DNA from 2 places in the Cupriavidus sp. P-10 genome. Region 1 is predicted to be linked to the other one. Evidence: riboswitches for the same ligand, from Rfam matches in the RefSeq annotation. Region 1 holds a riboswitch; the other holds the start of a gene.

What was found. Region 1 has a riboswitch for glycine ahead of CTP10_RS18615 (D-amino acid dehydrogenase). Riboswitches for the same ligand answer to the same signal wherever they lie in the genome.
Region 2: it holds a riboswitch for glycine, as region 1 does, so the genes downstream of both, gcvT (glycine cleavage system aminomethyltransferase GcvT) here and CTP10_RS18615 (D-amino acid dehydrogenase) in region 1, are expected to answer to the same signal.

The regions. Positions count from the first base shown of each region.
Region 1 covers NZ_AP025171.1:314,795-322,485, forward strand. The annotation lists gene mdeB (alpha-ketoglutarate dehydrogenase) at 1-224, opposite strand, end outside; gene CTP10_RS18590 (Lrp/AsnC family transcriptional regulator) at 398-916, shown strand; gene CTP10_RS18595 (LysR family transcriptional regulator) at 925-1,848, opposite strand; gene CTP10_RS18600 (MaoC family dehydratase) at 2,122-2,580, shown strand; gene CTP10_RS18605 (thiolase domain-containing protein) at 2,619-3,785, shown strand; gene CTP10_RS18610 (Zn-ribbon domain-containing OB-fold protein) at 3,810-4,208, shown strand; gene CTP10_RS18615 (D-amino acid dehydrogenase) at 4,430-5,695, opposite strand; glycine riboswitch at 5,750-5,878, opposite strand; glycine riboswitch at 5,879-5,980, opposite strand; gene CTP10_RS18620 (TonB-dependent receptor) at 6,234-7,691, shown strand, end outside.
Region 2 covers NZ_AP025170.1:3,558,489-3,566,179, reverse strand. The annotation lists gene gcvP (aminomethyl-transferring glycine dehydrogenase) at 1-1,721, opposite strand, end outside; gene gcvH (glycine cleavage system protein GcvH) at 1,795-2,175, opposite strand; gene gcvT (glycine cleavage system aminomethyltransferase GcvT) at 2,275-3,402, opposite strand; glycine riboswitch at 3,497-3,621, opposite strand; glycine riboswitch at 3,643-3,729, opposite strand; gene CTP10_RS16490 (glycine zipper 2TM domain-containing protein) at 3,844-4,071, opposite strand; gene CTP10_RS16485 (UvrD-helicase domain-containing protein) at 4,356-6,452, shown strand; gene CTP10_RS16480 (hypothetical protein) at 6,685-7,188, opposite strand; gene CTP10_RS16475 (response regulator) at 7,453-7,691, shown strand, end outside.

The DNA.
Region 1 (7,691 bases):
ATCGTATTCACATAGGCGCCCGGGCCGGCGGCGGGCGGCGGCAAGCCCTGCGCCGCGGCGTGCGCGGCCAGGCGCTGCAGCAGGAAGCTGGCGCGCGTGCTGCCGGCGTGGGCCAGCACGCCTTCGAGCGCGTCCAGCCATTCGCGCGTTTCCTGGGGATCGCTGTCCTCGTTGGCCGAGGGCAGCGCAAGCATCGATTGCACACCGTTTGCCAGGTTAGTCATGGCACCGCTCCTGTCCGTCTTCCATGTCTGTGGTGGCAGGCCAGGGAAATGCCCGCCGATGCCAACAAGATTACCCCTTGAGCCGCAGAGAATGTGTCTGAATTACCTTGCGTGAACGGGCTGTCGCAGTATAAAAATTCTCCAGAACCGCATGAATCCGGAATTGTTACGTCATGAACGAAACGTCACTCAGGCTCGATCGCATCGATATCGCCATCCTCAACCAGCTGCAGCAGAACGCCCGCATCACCAATGCGGAGCTGGCGCGCGCCGTGAACCTGTCGCCGACGCCCTGCTTCAACCGCGTCAAGGCGCTGGAGAAAATGGGACTGATCAAGCAGCAGGTCACGCTGCTGAATGCCGAGGCGCTGGGCCTGCGCATCAACGTCTTTATCCAGGTCAGCCTGGAAAAGCAGGTGGAAGACGCGCTGCGCCGCTTCGAGGCGGCCATCGACAAGCGACCCGAGGTGATGGAGTGCTACCTGATGACCGGCGACGCTGACTACCTGCTGCGCGTGGTCGTGCCCAGCATGCAGAGCCTGGAGCGCTTTATCCTGGAGCAGCTGACCAAGATCCCGGGCGTGTCCAATATCCGGTCGAGCTTCGCGCTGAAGCAGGTGCGGTACCGGACGGCGCTGCCGCTGCCGGCGGGGGGATTGACGTTGAGCGTGGCGGAAGAAGAGGGCGAGTAGCCTGCAGGCTAGCGCGCGTCACGCCCCTCGTCCGCGCCATCCACCGCGAACTCCGACAACGCCACCTCACGGAAATGCCGTACCACCGGGCTGTCGTGCGCCGGCAGCCAGGTGAGGGCGAGTCCGATGCTGGCGCCATCCGGGTAGCCGGCCAGGTCGCGGATCACCATGCGGTCGTTGGCGAAGCGCTGCATGATCGACGGCACCAGCGCCACGCCCAGCCCGCTTTCCACCAGCGCCAGCACGGTCTGTACCTGCGTGGCCTCTTGCGTGACGCGCGGCTGGAAGCCCGCCATCTGGCATGCCGACAGCGCGGCGCTGCGCAGGCCGGAGGCTTCGCCCTGCTCGTACATGACAAAGCGCTCCTGCGCCAGGTCGGCCAGCGTCAGTGACGGCTTGCCCGCCAGCGGATGGCTGCGCGGCAGGGCGGCGACAAAGCGGTCGCGCTCCAGCAGCGCCAGCGCAGTGTTGCCCGGCGTCAGCAACGGCGTGCGCACCAGGCCCACGTCCAGGGCCTCGTCCTCCAGCCACTGCATGATGCGGGTCGAGGTGGCTTCGCGCAGCACCAGCTCGACGCCGGGGTATTCATTGCGAAAGCGCGTCACCAGCCGCGGCAGCAGGTGCGACGTAGTGGTGCCGACAAAGCCGACGCGCAAGGTGCCGGCCATGCCACTGCTGGCCGACTGCACCAGTTCGCTGAACTGGCCGGCATGGAACAGGATGCGCCGGGCCTCGGCCAGCGCGGCGCGGCCGGTCTCGGTCAGCGTGACGCCGCGCGGCTCGCGCACGAACAGGGTGGCGTCGAGTTCCGACTCGAGCTTCTGGATCGAGACTGTCAGCGCGGGCTGGGCGATATGCAGGCGTTCTGCCGCGCGGCGGAAATTAAGGGTCTCGGCCAGCACGACGAAGTGCCGGATGCGGCGCAGTTCCATGGGGTCAGCGGGGGTGCGGGAGCCACATCTTAGTGCGCCCCGCGCCCGCCGGGCAACCGCGCGCGCCGGGGGGGTCGATAAACGCTGCTTATCGATCGCGCGGGAAACGATATTGGACGCTGCTTCGGCGGCGTCGCTACACTCAATCGCAAGCCGCGCTATGGCAGCAAGATCGGCAGCAAGATTCGGCAGCAAGAACGAAACGGAGACAGCCGCCCGCTTGGGTCGATCGCGCCGATCGCATCCAGCGAGACCCGGACCGACAGGAGCCTCATGCACAGCATTGCATCGCTCGACGACCTGCGTGCGCTTTGCGCCGCGCCGGCCGTGGTGAGCGAGTATTTCCCCATCGGGCAGGGCGCCATCGATACCTTTGCCGAGCTGACCCATGACCGGCAGTGGATCTACGTGGACCCCGAGCGCGCCGCGGCGGATTCGCCGTACGGCTGCACGGTTGCGCACGCCTTCCTGATCCTGTCGATGGTGTCGGCGGCGTTCGGGCAGTGCTTTGCCTTCCCGGGCCGCAAGCTGGCGCTGAACTATGGCTTCGACCGGCTGCGCTTCACCGGCCCGGTGCCGGCCGGCGCGCGCGTGCGCGGCGCGTTCACGCTGCAGCAGCTCGACGATGTCCGCCCCGGCGAAGTGCGCTGTCACTGGAAAGTAGAGATGCAGGTCGAAGGCAGCGAGCGGCCGGCCATGGTGGCGATCTGGCTGGTGCAGATGCGCTTCTGAATTTACCCAATATCAATCCCAAGCAAGACGAGACTCCCATGAGCATCAAAGGCAAGGCATATATCGTCGGGGCCTACGAGCACCCGACCCGCAAGGCGCCGGACAAGTCGGTGGCGCAGCTGCACGCGGAATCCGCGCGCGGCGCGCTGGCCGATGCCGGCCTGTCGCTGTCGGACGTGGACGGCTATTTCTGCGCCGGCGATGCGCCGGGGCTGGGCGCCACCAACATGATCGACTACCTCGGCCTGAAGGTGCGCCATGTGGATTCCACCGACACCGGTGGTTCTGCTTACCTGGTGCATGTCTCGCACGCGGCGCAGGCCATTGCAGCCGGCAAATGCAATGTGGCGCTGATCACGCTGGCCGGCCGGCCGCGCTCGGAAGGCTCGACCGGCACGCAGGCGCGCAACTGGGGCGCCAACCTGCCGGACGCGCCGTTCGAGGCGCCGTTCAATCCCGTCACCGTCAACTTGTACGCGATGGTCGCGATGCGCCATATGTACGAGTACGGCACCACGCCCGAGCAACTGGCATGGGTCAAGGTGGCGGCGTCGCACCACGCGCAGTACAACCCGCATGCGATGCTGCGCGATGTCGTGACGGTGGAGGACGTGCTGAACTCGCCGATGATCGCCGACCCGCTGCACAAGCTCGACTGCTGCGTGGTGTCGGACGGCGGCGGCGCGCTGATCGTGGCGCGGCCCGAGATCGCGGCGACGCTCAAGCGTCCGAAGGTGAAGATCGTCGGCGCCGGCGAATACGTCAAGGGCCAGCTGGGCGGCGAGGTCGACCTGAGCTGGTCGGGTGCGAAGTTCTCCGGCGCGGCCGCATTCGCGGAAGCCGGCGTGACCCCGGCCGACATCAAGTACGCCTCGATCTACGACAGCTTCACCATCACCGTGCTGATGCAGCTGGAAGACCTGGGCTTCTGCAAGAAGGGCGAGGGCGGCAAGTTCGTGGCCGACGGCAACCTGATCTCGGGCGTCGGCAAGCTGCCGTTCAATACCGATGGCGGCGGCCTGTGCAACAACCACCCGGCCAACCGCGGCGGCATCACCAAGGTGATCGAGGCGGTGCGCCAGTTGCGCGGCGAAGCGCATCCGGCGGTGCAGGTGAAGAACTGCGACCTGGCGCTGGCGCAAGGCACCGGCGGCTACCTGGGCTCGCGCCACGGCAGCGCCACCCTGATCCTCGAGCGCGAATAATGAACGATCGCCGGAGCAACTGACATGACGACCCCACACACTCCCATGGCCTACAAGGCCCCGGACGAACAGCCCGACAACGTCGAGTTCTGGCAGGCCGCGCGCGAAGGCCGCCTGCTGGTCAAGCACTGCCAGTCGTGCGGCAAGACGCACTGGTATCCGCGCACGCTGTGCCCGTTCTGCATGGGCGATACGGTCTGGAAGACCGCCAGCGGCCGTGGCACCATCTACTCGTACAGCGTCACGCGCAAGGCTGGCCCGCAGCCGTTCTGCATTGCCTATGTGAAGCTCGACGAGGGCGTGACCATGATGACCCATATCGTCGATTGCGATCTCGATGAGGTCCGCATCGGGCAGAAGGTGAAGGTCAAGTTCGCGCCCAGCGTGGACGGCGCGCCAGTGCCGGTGTTTGCGCCGGCCTGAGTAGTTCACGGCGGGCGGTGGCGCTTCACTCCGTGAAGGCTTACGCCCTCTCCCCCACCCCTCTCCCGCAGGCGAGGGGAGCGTATGCGGAGGGTAGTAGCAAGCTCGAACGCCTTCGCCCGCGATGGTTTTCTCCCTCTCCCGGCCCCTCTCCCGCTCGCGGGAGAGGGGCTGGGGGAGAGGGCCGGCGCTGGCAATAGCGACGCGCTTAACACGCGATCTCAAGCCTTGGCAATTGCCAGCGAACCCACGCCCGGCATCTTCGGCTCAAGCAGCGCCTGCGCCACCACCCCGGCCACCATATCCGCCGTCACCGCTGACAACGTCCAGCCAAGGTGCCCGTGCCCGGTGTTGTAGAAGATGCAGCGCGCCCGCCCGCGGCCCACGCGCGGCAGCATGTCGGGCAGCATCGGCCGCAGCCCCGCCCATGGCACCACGCTGCGCGTGCTGACGCCCGGGAAGCACTGCTGCACCCATTCCACCAGCGGCCGGATGCGGTCGGCGCGGATGTCGCGGTTGAAGCCGTTGAACTCAGCGGTGCCGGCCACGCGGAAGCGGTCGTCGCCGAGGCGGCTGGTGACCAGCTTGGTCTCGTCGTCGAGCAGGCTGACGGTTGGCGCCGCGGCGCGGCTGGCGGCGTCGTCCAGGTTGACGGTGATGGAATAGCCCTTGACCGGATAGATGTTGACGCGGTCGCCCAGCCCGGCGGCCAGCGCGCGGCTCACGGTACCGGCGCAGATCACCGCGCCATCGAAGGTCGAGGTGGTGCTTTCCGCGCCTTCCTGAACCGTGACGCGGGCGCTGCGGCCATCGGTGGTGACATTGCGCACGTCCTCGCCGTAGCGGCAGCGCACGCCCATGCGTTCGATGGCGGCGGCCAGGCCGCTGGTGAACTTGTGGATATCGCCGGTCGAATCGCTTTCGGTGAAATAACCGCCGTAGTACGTGCCGGCCAGCGTCGGCTCGATCGCGCGCATTTCCGCCGGCGTCACCGCCCGGCGCTCCAGCCCGCCCTGTGCCAGCAGCGCCGAGACGCGGCCCGCATGCTCGAAACCGGCCTTGTCGCGGTAGATATGCAGGATGCCTTCGCGCTTGTGGTCAAAGTCGATGCCTTCCTGCGCCGCCCACGCGAACAGGTGCTCGCGCGCCGCGATGGCCAGGCGCGCGGTCTCGATGGTGTTGCGTCGGTAGTGCGGGATCGAGGCAATGAACCCGGCGAACCAGCTCAGCTTGTGCCAGTTCGGGCGCGGGTTCACCAGCAGCGGCGCATCGCTGCGCAGCATCCACTTCAGGCCCTTGATGATGGTGGACCAGTGCGTCCAGACCTCGGCGTTGGAGGCGGACAGCTGTCCGCCGTTGGCGAACGAGGTTTCCATCGCGGCGTAGCGGTGCCGCTCGAACAGGGTGACGGAGAATCCGCGCCGGGCGAGCGCGTAGGCCGTGGTGACACCGGTGATGCCACCGCCGATGACGGCGATTGTCTTCATGATCTGGCAGTCCAGAAACGTCGGGATTGGAGCCCGTACGCGACATGCGTAGCGGACGCCCCCTCTGTTCCTGACCTGAGAGATTCACGACAGTCACCGGGGTGCCGGTAGTACCGGTGGCGAGGGCCGCTTGCTCCTTCGGTATGCCGGCTGACGATGGCGGCATTCTTCAGAGTGCTGTGACGCGTGATACCGGTCCTTTTGCCTGAGAGTTTCCGGGGCGGTTGCTCCTTCGGCGCTGTCCGCGGCGGCTGCCGCCGGATCAGTCTCTCCCAGCATCACGTTGGCGCGAACGCCAATCCGGGCAAATCTAGAGACAAAGGCCGCATGTGGGTATGCGGGTAAACGCGTATAGAACTTGATGCCCCCGCATGGGCGGTCGAGTCACTTCCGTTCTGGCGCGGCGCTATGTCGCACTGCGGCAATCCATCCCGCCACCTAGAATGTCAGCACTCGCTACGCGGAGGAAGTGCGCCGTACCACGAGCCGGATACGGCGCACCGGTCGGGCGAGCCAGAAGAACAGAAAAGGTATTTCAGTGACAAGAAATCGGATTGCGCTGGCCGCTTCGGCCGCGCTGATGGGCCCCGGCATCGCCGGCGCGCAGGCGGATGGACCCGTCAGCGCGCCGCAACCGTTGCAGGAAGTCGTGGTCTCGGCCAGGACCGAGCGCGGCGAAACGCCCGCCACGCCGCCCAATACGCCATCGCCCGCCTACGGCATCAGCGCCGCGCGCATGGCGGACTTCAACGTCGTCAACACCGAAGACGCGCTCAAGTACGCGCCCAACCTCGCCGTGCGCAAGCGCTTCATCGGCGATATGAATTCGATCATCTCGGTGCGCAGCACCAGCTCGCGCCAGTCGGCGCGCGGGCTGGTCTATGCCGACGGCCTGCTGCTGTCCAACCTGCTGGGCTCCGATTTCACCTTCCCGCCGCGCTGGTCGCTGGTCAATGCCGCCGAGATCGAGCGCGTAGACGTGCTGTATGGCCCGTATTCGGCGCTGTACCCCGGCAACTCGCTGGGCGCGACCGTGCTGATCAGCACGCGCACGCCGGAGAAGTTCGAAGGCGATGCCAGCGTGCAGCTGTTCACGCAGCGCTTCAACCTGTATGGCACGCACGACAATTTCAACGGCGTGCACGCCAACGCCTACGTAGGCGACCGCGTCGGACCGTTTTCGTGGCTGGTCAGCGTCGATCGGCAGGACAGCAAGAGCCAGCCGCTGAGCTTCTATACCGCGGCGCGTTCGAACGTGCGCGCCAGCTCGGCCGACAAGCCGGTCACCGGCGCCTATTTCGACCAGGACCAGACCGGCGCCGATCGCACCGTGATGGGCGTCAACAGCGAGGGCGTCACGCATACCGTGCAGGACCAGCTCAAGGTCAAGCTCGGCTACGACATCACCAATACGTTGCAGGCGCAGTTTACTGCCGCCTACTGGCAGCAGGACCGCTCCAGCACCACCGCCAGCTACCTGCGCGATGCCAACGGCAACGTGGTGTCGAGCGGCCCGGTCAATATCGGCGGCTTCCGCTACGTGATCCCCGCCAACGCGTTTGCGCCGAGCAACGGCGAAGACGCGCGCTGGCTGTATGGCCTGTCGCTGCGCACGCGCAACGAGACCGGGTGGAACTTCTCCGGCGTGGCGTCATTGTTCGACGTCAGCAAGGACATCAGCCGCACCGCCAGTACTGCGGGCAATGGCCCGGGCACGGTGACCTATGGCGACGGCACCGGCTGGCGCACGCTCGACCTGAAGGCCGACTACCGCCCGCAGCAGCTCAAGGGCGGCCACTGGGTCACCTTCGGCTACCACTACGACAACTACCGGCTCAGCAACACCACCTACAACACCTCGGACTGGCAGGCAGGCACCATCTCCGCCTTCAACAACGCCTTTGCCGGCAAGACCGAGACGCAGGCGCTGTATGCGCAGGACGCGTGGTACTTCGCCGAGGACTGGAAGCTGATCCCGGGCGTGCGCTGGGAACAC
Region 2 (7,691 bases), on a different replicon from region 1:
GTGGCAGCGCACAGCATGGCTTCGAGCTGGTCGATCATCTCGCGGTAGCCCACGGTCTGGTCCAGCGGCGCGAACGGGTGGATCTGGCTGAACTCGGGCCACGTCACCGGGATCATCTCGCTGGTGGCGTTCAGCTTCATCGTGCACGAGCCCAGCGGGATCATGGTGCGGTCCAGCGCCAGGTCCTTGTCGGCCAGCATGCGCAGGTAGCGCAGCATCTCGTGCTCGGCGTGGTGGGTGTTGAACACCGGGTGCGCCAGGTATTCGCTGGTGCGCGCCAGCTCGGCCGGGAAAGCGTCATTGGTGGCGGCTTCGAGCTTGTCGAAGTCGAGGCCCGCCGGCAGCGGCTTGCCTTGCGTGAAGATCTCCCACAGCGCTACCACGTCGGCGCGGGTGGCGGTCTCGTCCAGCGAGATGCCGACGCGCGTGGCGCCGGCATGGCGCAGGTTGATGCCGCGTGCGGTGGCGGCGGCGTGGATGGCTTCGGTGTTGAAGCCGGTTTCCAGCGTCAGCGTGTCGAAGAAGGTGGCGTTGGTGCGGGCGAAGCCGAGCTGCTCCAGGCCGGCGGCCAGCGTGGCGGCCAGGCGATGCACGCGCTGCGCGATGCGCTTCAGGCCTTGCGGGCCGTGGTACACGGCATACATCGACGCCATCACCGCCAGCAGCACCTGTGCGGTACAGATGTTGGAGGTGGCCTTCTCGCGGCGGATATGCTGTTCGCGCGTCTGCAGCGCCAGGCGATACGCCTTGTTGCCTTGCGCATCGACGGTCACGCCTACCAGGCGGCCCGGCATCGAGCGCTTGAACGCATCCTTCACCGCCATGTAGCCGGCATGCGGGCCGCCAAAGCCCAGCGGCACGCCGAAGCGCTGCGAGTTGCCCACGGCGACATCGGCACCCCATTCGCCCGGCGCCGCGATCAGCGTCAGCGCCAGCAGGTCGGCGGCAGCCACCACCAGGCCGCCGGCGGCGTGCACGGCGTCGGCGATGGCGCGGTAGTCAGCAATGTCGCCATTCACGCCCGGGTACTGCAGCAGCACGCCGAAGGCGCCCGCGGCAGCGGCGTCGGCGGCGGGGCCGACCTTCACTTCAATGCCCAGCGGCAGCGCGCGCGTGCGTACCACTTCCAGCGTCTGCGGCAGGACGTCGTCGGCGACAAAGAAGGTGTTGGAGTCGTGCTTGTTCACGCGCTGCAGCAGCGTCATCGCTTCCGCGGCGGCGGTGCCTTCGTCCAGCATCGACGCGTTGGCGATATCCAGGCCCGTCAGGTCGGTGACCATCTGCTGGAAGTTCAGCATGGCTTCCAGGCGGCCCTGCGAGATTTCCGGCTGGTAGGGCGTGTAGGCGGTATACCAGGCCGGGTTCTCGAAGATATTGCGCAGCACGACCGCGGGCGTGACGGTGTTGTAGTAGCCCTGCCCGATAAAGCTCTTCAGCACGCGGTTCTTGCGCGCCAGGCCGCGCAGCCTGGCCAGCGCGGCTTCTTCGTTCAGCGGCTCGGTGAACTCGCCCATCGGCATGCCGTCGCGGCGGCGGATGGCGGCGGGGATCACGGCGTCGATCAGCGCGGCGCGGCTGTCGTAGCCGAGCACCTTCAGCATGTGCTGCTGTTCGGCGGTATCGGGGCCGATATGGCGGGCGGCGAAGGCGTCGCGCGCCTCCAGTTCGGCCAGCGTGGGCCGGTTACCTTGGGCGGCGTTCATGGGAAGCGGGGCGTTCATTGGCAAGAACCTCGTGGGGAGCGCTGCGGCAGGTGGTCAGCCGTGCCGCGGCGCTGCAAATGCTGTGTGTCGATCAGGCGCCGACGCTGGCCTTGTACGCGTCGGCCGACATCAGGCCGTTGACGTCGTCGCTGTTGGCCGGCTTGAGCTTGAACAGCCAGGCGTCGAAGGCGTTGGCGTTGACGCTTTCCGGCGCGGCCGTGGCGGCCTCGTTCACGGCGATCACTTCGCCGGCCACCGGGGCATAGATGTCGGAAGCGGCCTTCACCGATTCGACCACTGCCAGCGCGTCGCCGGCACCGACCGACTTGCCCACTTCGGGCAGTTCCAGGAAGACGATGTCGCCCAATGCGTCCTGTGCGTGGTCGGTGATGCCGATGGTGAGCGTGCCGTCGGCTTCGACGCGCACCCACTCATGCGATTCGGTGTATTTGAGGTCGGCGGGGAAATTCATGAAGGTTCTCCGGATTCAGATCTGTTTCTTGTTGGGTGATGCCTGCCCGGCAACGCTGCCGGCAGGCGAGGGCGACCGTTGGGTGAGCGGGTGTTTCCCTTAGCTCACGAGTGCCTTGCCATTACGCACAAACGGCAGTTTAACCACAGTCGCGTTGAGTTTGCGGTCGCGGATCTCCACCTGCACCGTGTCGCCGACATTCACGCCTTGCGGCAGGCGTGCGAACGCGATCGATTGCGACAGTGAGGGGCTGAAGGTGCCGCTGGTGATTTCGCCGTCACCGGCGGGGGTGATGACCTTCTGGTGGGCGCGCAGCACGCCGCCTTTATCACGCAGGATGAGGCCAAGGAACTGCTGGCGAGAACCGGCGGCGGCCAGCGCCCCCTTGCCGGTGAAGTCGCGTTCGCTCTGCAGGTCCACAGTCCAGGCCAGGCCGGCGTCCAGCGGCGAGGTGCTGATGTCCATGTCCTGGCCGTACAGGTTCATGCCGGCTTCCAGGCGTAGCGTGTCGCGCGCGCCCAGGCCGGCCGGGCGCACGCCCGCGGCATTCAGCTTTTCCCACAGGCCGGCGACGCTTGCGGCCGGCACCACCAGCTCGAAACCGTCTTCGCCGGTGTAGCCGGTGCGCGCGACCATGACCTCGCCCAGGGCGGGATCCTGGACCACGACAGCGTTGAAGGGCTTGAGCGCATCGGAAGGTTGGGTCGACGGGAACGTGCTCCACACCTTGGCGCGGGCGTCAGGGCCCTGGACTGCGACGATCGCCAGCGGCTGCACGCCCGCGGGCGCGACGTCTTCACGACGCGGGGTGATGGTCACGCCGCTGCCGGTGGCGTCATTGCGCGCGCGGATCCAGTCGATATCGCCGACCGCGGTGCCGGCGTTGACCACCAGGCGGAAACGGTCCTCGGCAAAGAAATAGACGATCAGGTCATCGATGACACCGCCTTTCTCGTCCAGCATGCACGAGTACAGCGCCTTGCCGGGCGTCTGCAGCTTGTCGACGTTGTTGGCCAGCAGGCCGCGCAGGAAGGTGCGGGTATTGGGGCCGTTGAGATCGACCACGCACATATGCGACACGTCGAACATGCCGGCGTCGGTGCGCACGGCGTTGTGCTCTTCGATCTGGGAGCCGTAGTTGACCGGCATGTCCCAGCCGCCGAAGTCGACCATGCGGGCGCCGAGGGCGCGGTGGATGGCGTTGAGGGGCGTGGCCTGGAGCGTCATGGAATCCTCGGGGGCAATGTCGGGTTGCGAAAACAAAAAAGGGTCATCCGCCGCAACGATCGCCATGCCAATAGGCAAGCAATCCGCTGCGGCGGATGACCCCTCTGTCCTCGATACCTGAGAGATTACGAGGCGGATTCGTTGAACCCCATCCTCGCGCGCCCCTTCGGTGGGCACGCTCGCCACGAATGGCGGGTGCCGCTCTCCAGAGTGCGGCATGCATCGTGTGCATGTTGCATGCCGATCCGAACGGTCCGTGGTGCCTGAGAGTTTTCGGGTGATACCCCTTCGGCGGCGCAGTTCTGCGCGCTCTCCCGGTCGGATGCGCGCAATGTACGGGAGGCCCCGGCCTTTGTCAAACCAAGCCGGACGGCCGCCCGGCGGCTGTACCCGTTCCTGCGCCCCGCCGCCAGGGGCGTGAAGCCGGGTCTGGCGAGAGGCTTACTTTTTCTTGTCGTCGGTCACGACATTACCGATCACGCCGCCCACGGCCGCGCCGCCCAGCGTACCCAGTGCGCTGCCCTCGGTCAGGACGGCGCCGCCCACGGCGCCCGCACCCGCGCCGATGGCGGTGTTGCGTTGCTTCGGGGTCATGTCCGCGCAACCGGCGAATGCCGCGACCATCGCGCCGATCAGGGTCACTTTGGTCAATGTCTGCAGGGTTTTCATTGTTGGCTCCGAGTGATGGATATTGCATGTCCGGGACACGCCTGGACATAACAGTTAGAGCCTGGTGCACGTTCATTGGCTCCGGCCTTTACGAAGTGTTACGCCAGTGACACAACGAGGGCCGACGATGCGGCAGGCGCTGACTGACCGGCCAGGCCCAGCGTGTTAGCATCGAGAGCTTTGCCGCCGGGCACGTGTGCTGCCCATGGCGCGCGCCTCGTACGCCCCATTCCTTCGCCCCATTCATTCGCCCCATTCCGCTTCATTTCCCGAGCGCCTTTCACATGAGCCACGGCCTGAATTCCGCCCAATCCGAAGCCGTCCGCTACCTGGACGGCCCCTGCCTGGTGCTGGCCGGGGCGGGCTCCGGCAAGACCCGCGTCATCACGCAGAAGATCGCGCACCTGATCGAGGACAAAGGCTTCGAGCCGCGCCATATCGCCGCCGTCACCTTCACCAACAAGGCCGCCAAGGAGATGCAGGAGCGCATCGGCAAGCTGATGGAAGGCAAGACCACGCGCGAAGGCAAGCGCATCCCGCTCAAGCAGCTGACGGTCTGTACCTTCCACTCGCTGGGCGTGCAGATCCTGCGCATGGAGGCGGAGCACGTCGGCCTGAAGCCGCAGTTCTCGATCATGGATTCGGACGACTGCTTCGGCCTGATCCAGGAGCAGCTCGGCACCACCGACAAGAAGCTGATTCGCGGCGTGCAGAGCACGATATCGCTGTGGAAAAACGGCATGATCGATCCGGAGGCCGCCATCGCGCAGGCCGCCAATGCCGACGAGCACCAGGCCGCGCTGGTCTACCGCAACTACGTCGCCACGCTGCATGCCTACCAGGCGGTCGACTTCGACGACCTGATCCGCCTGCCCGCGGAACTGTTCGCGCGCAATGAAGCGGTACAGCTCAAGTGGCAGAACCGGCTGCGCTACTTCCTGGTCGACGAATACCAGGACACCAACGCCTGCCAGTACCAGTTGCTCAAGCTGCTGGCGGGCGGCTCGCACCTGCGCGCGCCGGCCTTTACCGCGGTGGGCGACGACGACCAGGCCATCTACGGCTGGCGCGGCGCCACGCTGGATAACCTGCGCGGGCTGCAGACAGATTTCCCCAACCTCAAGGTCATCAAGCTGGAGCAGAACTATCGCTCCACGGTGCGCATCCTCGAGGCGGCAAACGCGGTCATCGCCAACAATCCCAAGCTGTTCGACAAGAAGCTGTGGAGCGAGCACGGCATGGGCGACCCCATTGCCATCCACCCGATGAACGACGAGGAGCACGAGGCCGAGTCGGTGGTGTTCCGCCTGTCCGCGCACAAGTTCGAGCGCCGCGCGCAGTTCCGCGACTACGCCATCCTGTACCGCGGCAACCACCAGGCGAGGTTGTTCGAGCAGATCCTGCGCCGCGAGCGCATCCCCTATGTGCTGTCGGGCGGCCAGAGCTTCTTCGACAAGGCCGAGATCAAGGACATCTGCGCCTACCTGCGCCTGATCGCCAACCCCGACGACGATCCCGCCTTCATCCGCGCGATCACCACGCCGCGCCGCGGCGTTGGCAACACCACGCTGGAAGTGCTGGGCACGTTCGCCGGGCAGGCCAAGGTCTCGCTGTTCGAAGCGGCGATGATGGGCGGCATCGAAGGCAAGCTGCAGCCGCGCCAGCTGGAGCCGCTGCGGGTGTTCTGCGAATCGATGGTGCGGCTGGCCGACCGCGCGGCCAAGGACCCGGCCACCGAAGTGCTCGACGACATGATGGCCGGCATCCACTACGAGGCCTACCTGTACGACAGCTTCGACGAACGGCAGGCACAGTCGCGCTGGACCAATACCCTTGAATTCCTGGAGTGGCTCAAGCGCAAGGGCACCAAGCCCGAAGCGGCCGACGGCGAGGAAGCGACGGGCTTCGACAACGCCGATGGCTTCGGCAGCGAAGGCAAGAACCTGCTCGAACTGACACAGACCGTGGCGCTGATGAGCATGCTCGAAGGTCGCGAGGAAGATCCCGATGCGGTGCGGCTGTCGACGCTGCACGCCTCCAAGGGGCTGGAATATCCGCACGTGTTCCTGGTCGGCGTGGAAGAGGGCATCCTGCCCCACTGCCGCGAAGACGACGACATGACCGACGAGAAGATCGAGGAAGAGCGGCGGCTGATGTATGTTGGCATCACGCGCGCGCAGCGCAGCCTGCAGATCACCTGGTGCAAGAAGCGCAAGCGTGCGCGCGATACCTACTCCTGCCAGCCGTCGCGCTTTATCGGCGAGATGAAGCTGGAGGAAGCGCCGGCACCCAAGGACGAAACCCCGGCGATGAGTCCCAAGGACCGGCTCGGCGCGCTCAAGGCGCTGCTCGGCGGCCCCGGCAAGACGGCCGCGGACTGAGCCGGGCGATCGTACGCGTACAGTCCCGATACAAAACCCTACCAGGCCGACAAGACCGCGCGCGCCGCGGTCCCTAGCATGACGGTTGTGCCGCCTGCACTCTGTACGGTAGTGCGGCTGTGCGGCGGCAGGGCCTGCCCGGGTCTTGCCGCTCCAGACATCACGTCTGGTTTTTCCCTGTAATTGGCCCCTGCCGCGCAAGCGTGCGGGGGCAATTTTTTTGGCGCGGCGCTCAGTGCCCCGGCGCCTGCGGTGCGCCCGGCGGCGGCGCCATCATCGGTCCCGGCGGCAGGCCGAGCCAGCGCGCGGCATCGGGCGCGCCGCGCAGGCGCTGGCGCTGGCCGGAATCGAGGCTGTCGTCGAGCGCCAGCCAGCGTTCGCGCACTGCGCGGCGGTCCTGTTCGAGCGCGTGGTGCAGGCGGTCCATGGCTTCGGCGCGCGGCCGCAGCGGGCCGTCCGGCGCGGCGTCGGCGGTCTCGCGCAGGAAGCGGGCGCGCAGCTCCAGCGCATGCGCTTCCGCCTCCACCGCTGCGCTCCGCGCGGCTTGCCATAGCCGTGCCTGCGCCGGGTTCAGGCCAAGCGGCTCGGGCGTTGCCGGGACAGGGGCGGGCGGCGGCATGGCGCCATGCCGCCCCGGGCCGGCTTGCAGGGCGCTGGCCGGCGTGGCCACCAGGGCGGCGCCGCACAGCGCCAGGACGGACAGGCTGGTGCGCAGCGGGGAGGTGAGGACGTGCATGGAATTCTCCTGTAGTGATATCGATGCCGGTCCATGCTAGGGAAGGCCGCGCCACAATGCTTGAGCACTTGGTCTGCGCCGTATTGCAATGGCGTACATGGCAGGCCTGCCGGCAACGCTGCGTATCAGGCCTGATACAAAGCCGGCATAGTGACGCCACCCTCCGCTGGTACAGTGGGGCACCGCACGCCCCCGGCATCGGCCACGACGTCGCCCCGATCGTCCGATCGTCCGACCGCCCGTCAGATGCCGTTATCTTCGCTTATGGAATTCACCCCGCCGCTTCCCATCCGCCTGCTGATCGTCGACGACGATCCCCAGATCCGCGCCATGCTGGCCGAGTACCTGTCCACCTTCGGCATGCATGCGGACGGGGTCGAGGACGGCACCGCGATGCGCCAGGCGATGGCGGCCACGGCCTATGACCTCGTCATCCTCGACCTGTCGCTGCCCGGCGAGAATGGCCTGGCGCTGTGCCGCGAACTGCGCGCGCAGACCAACGT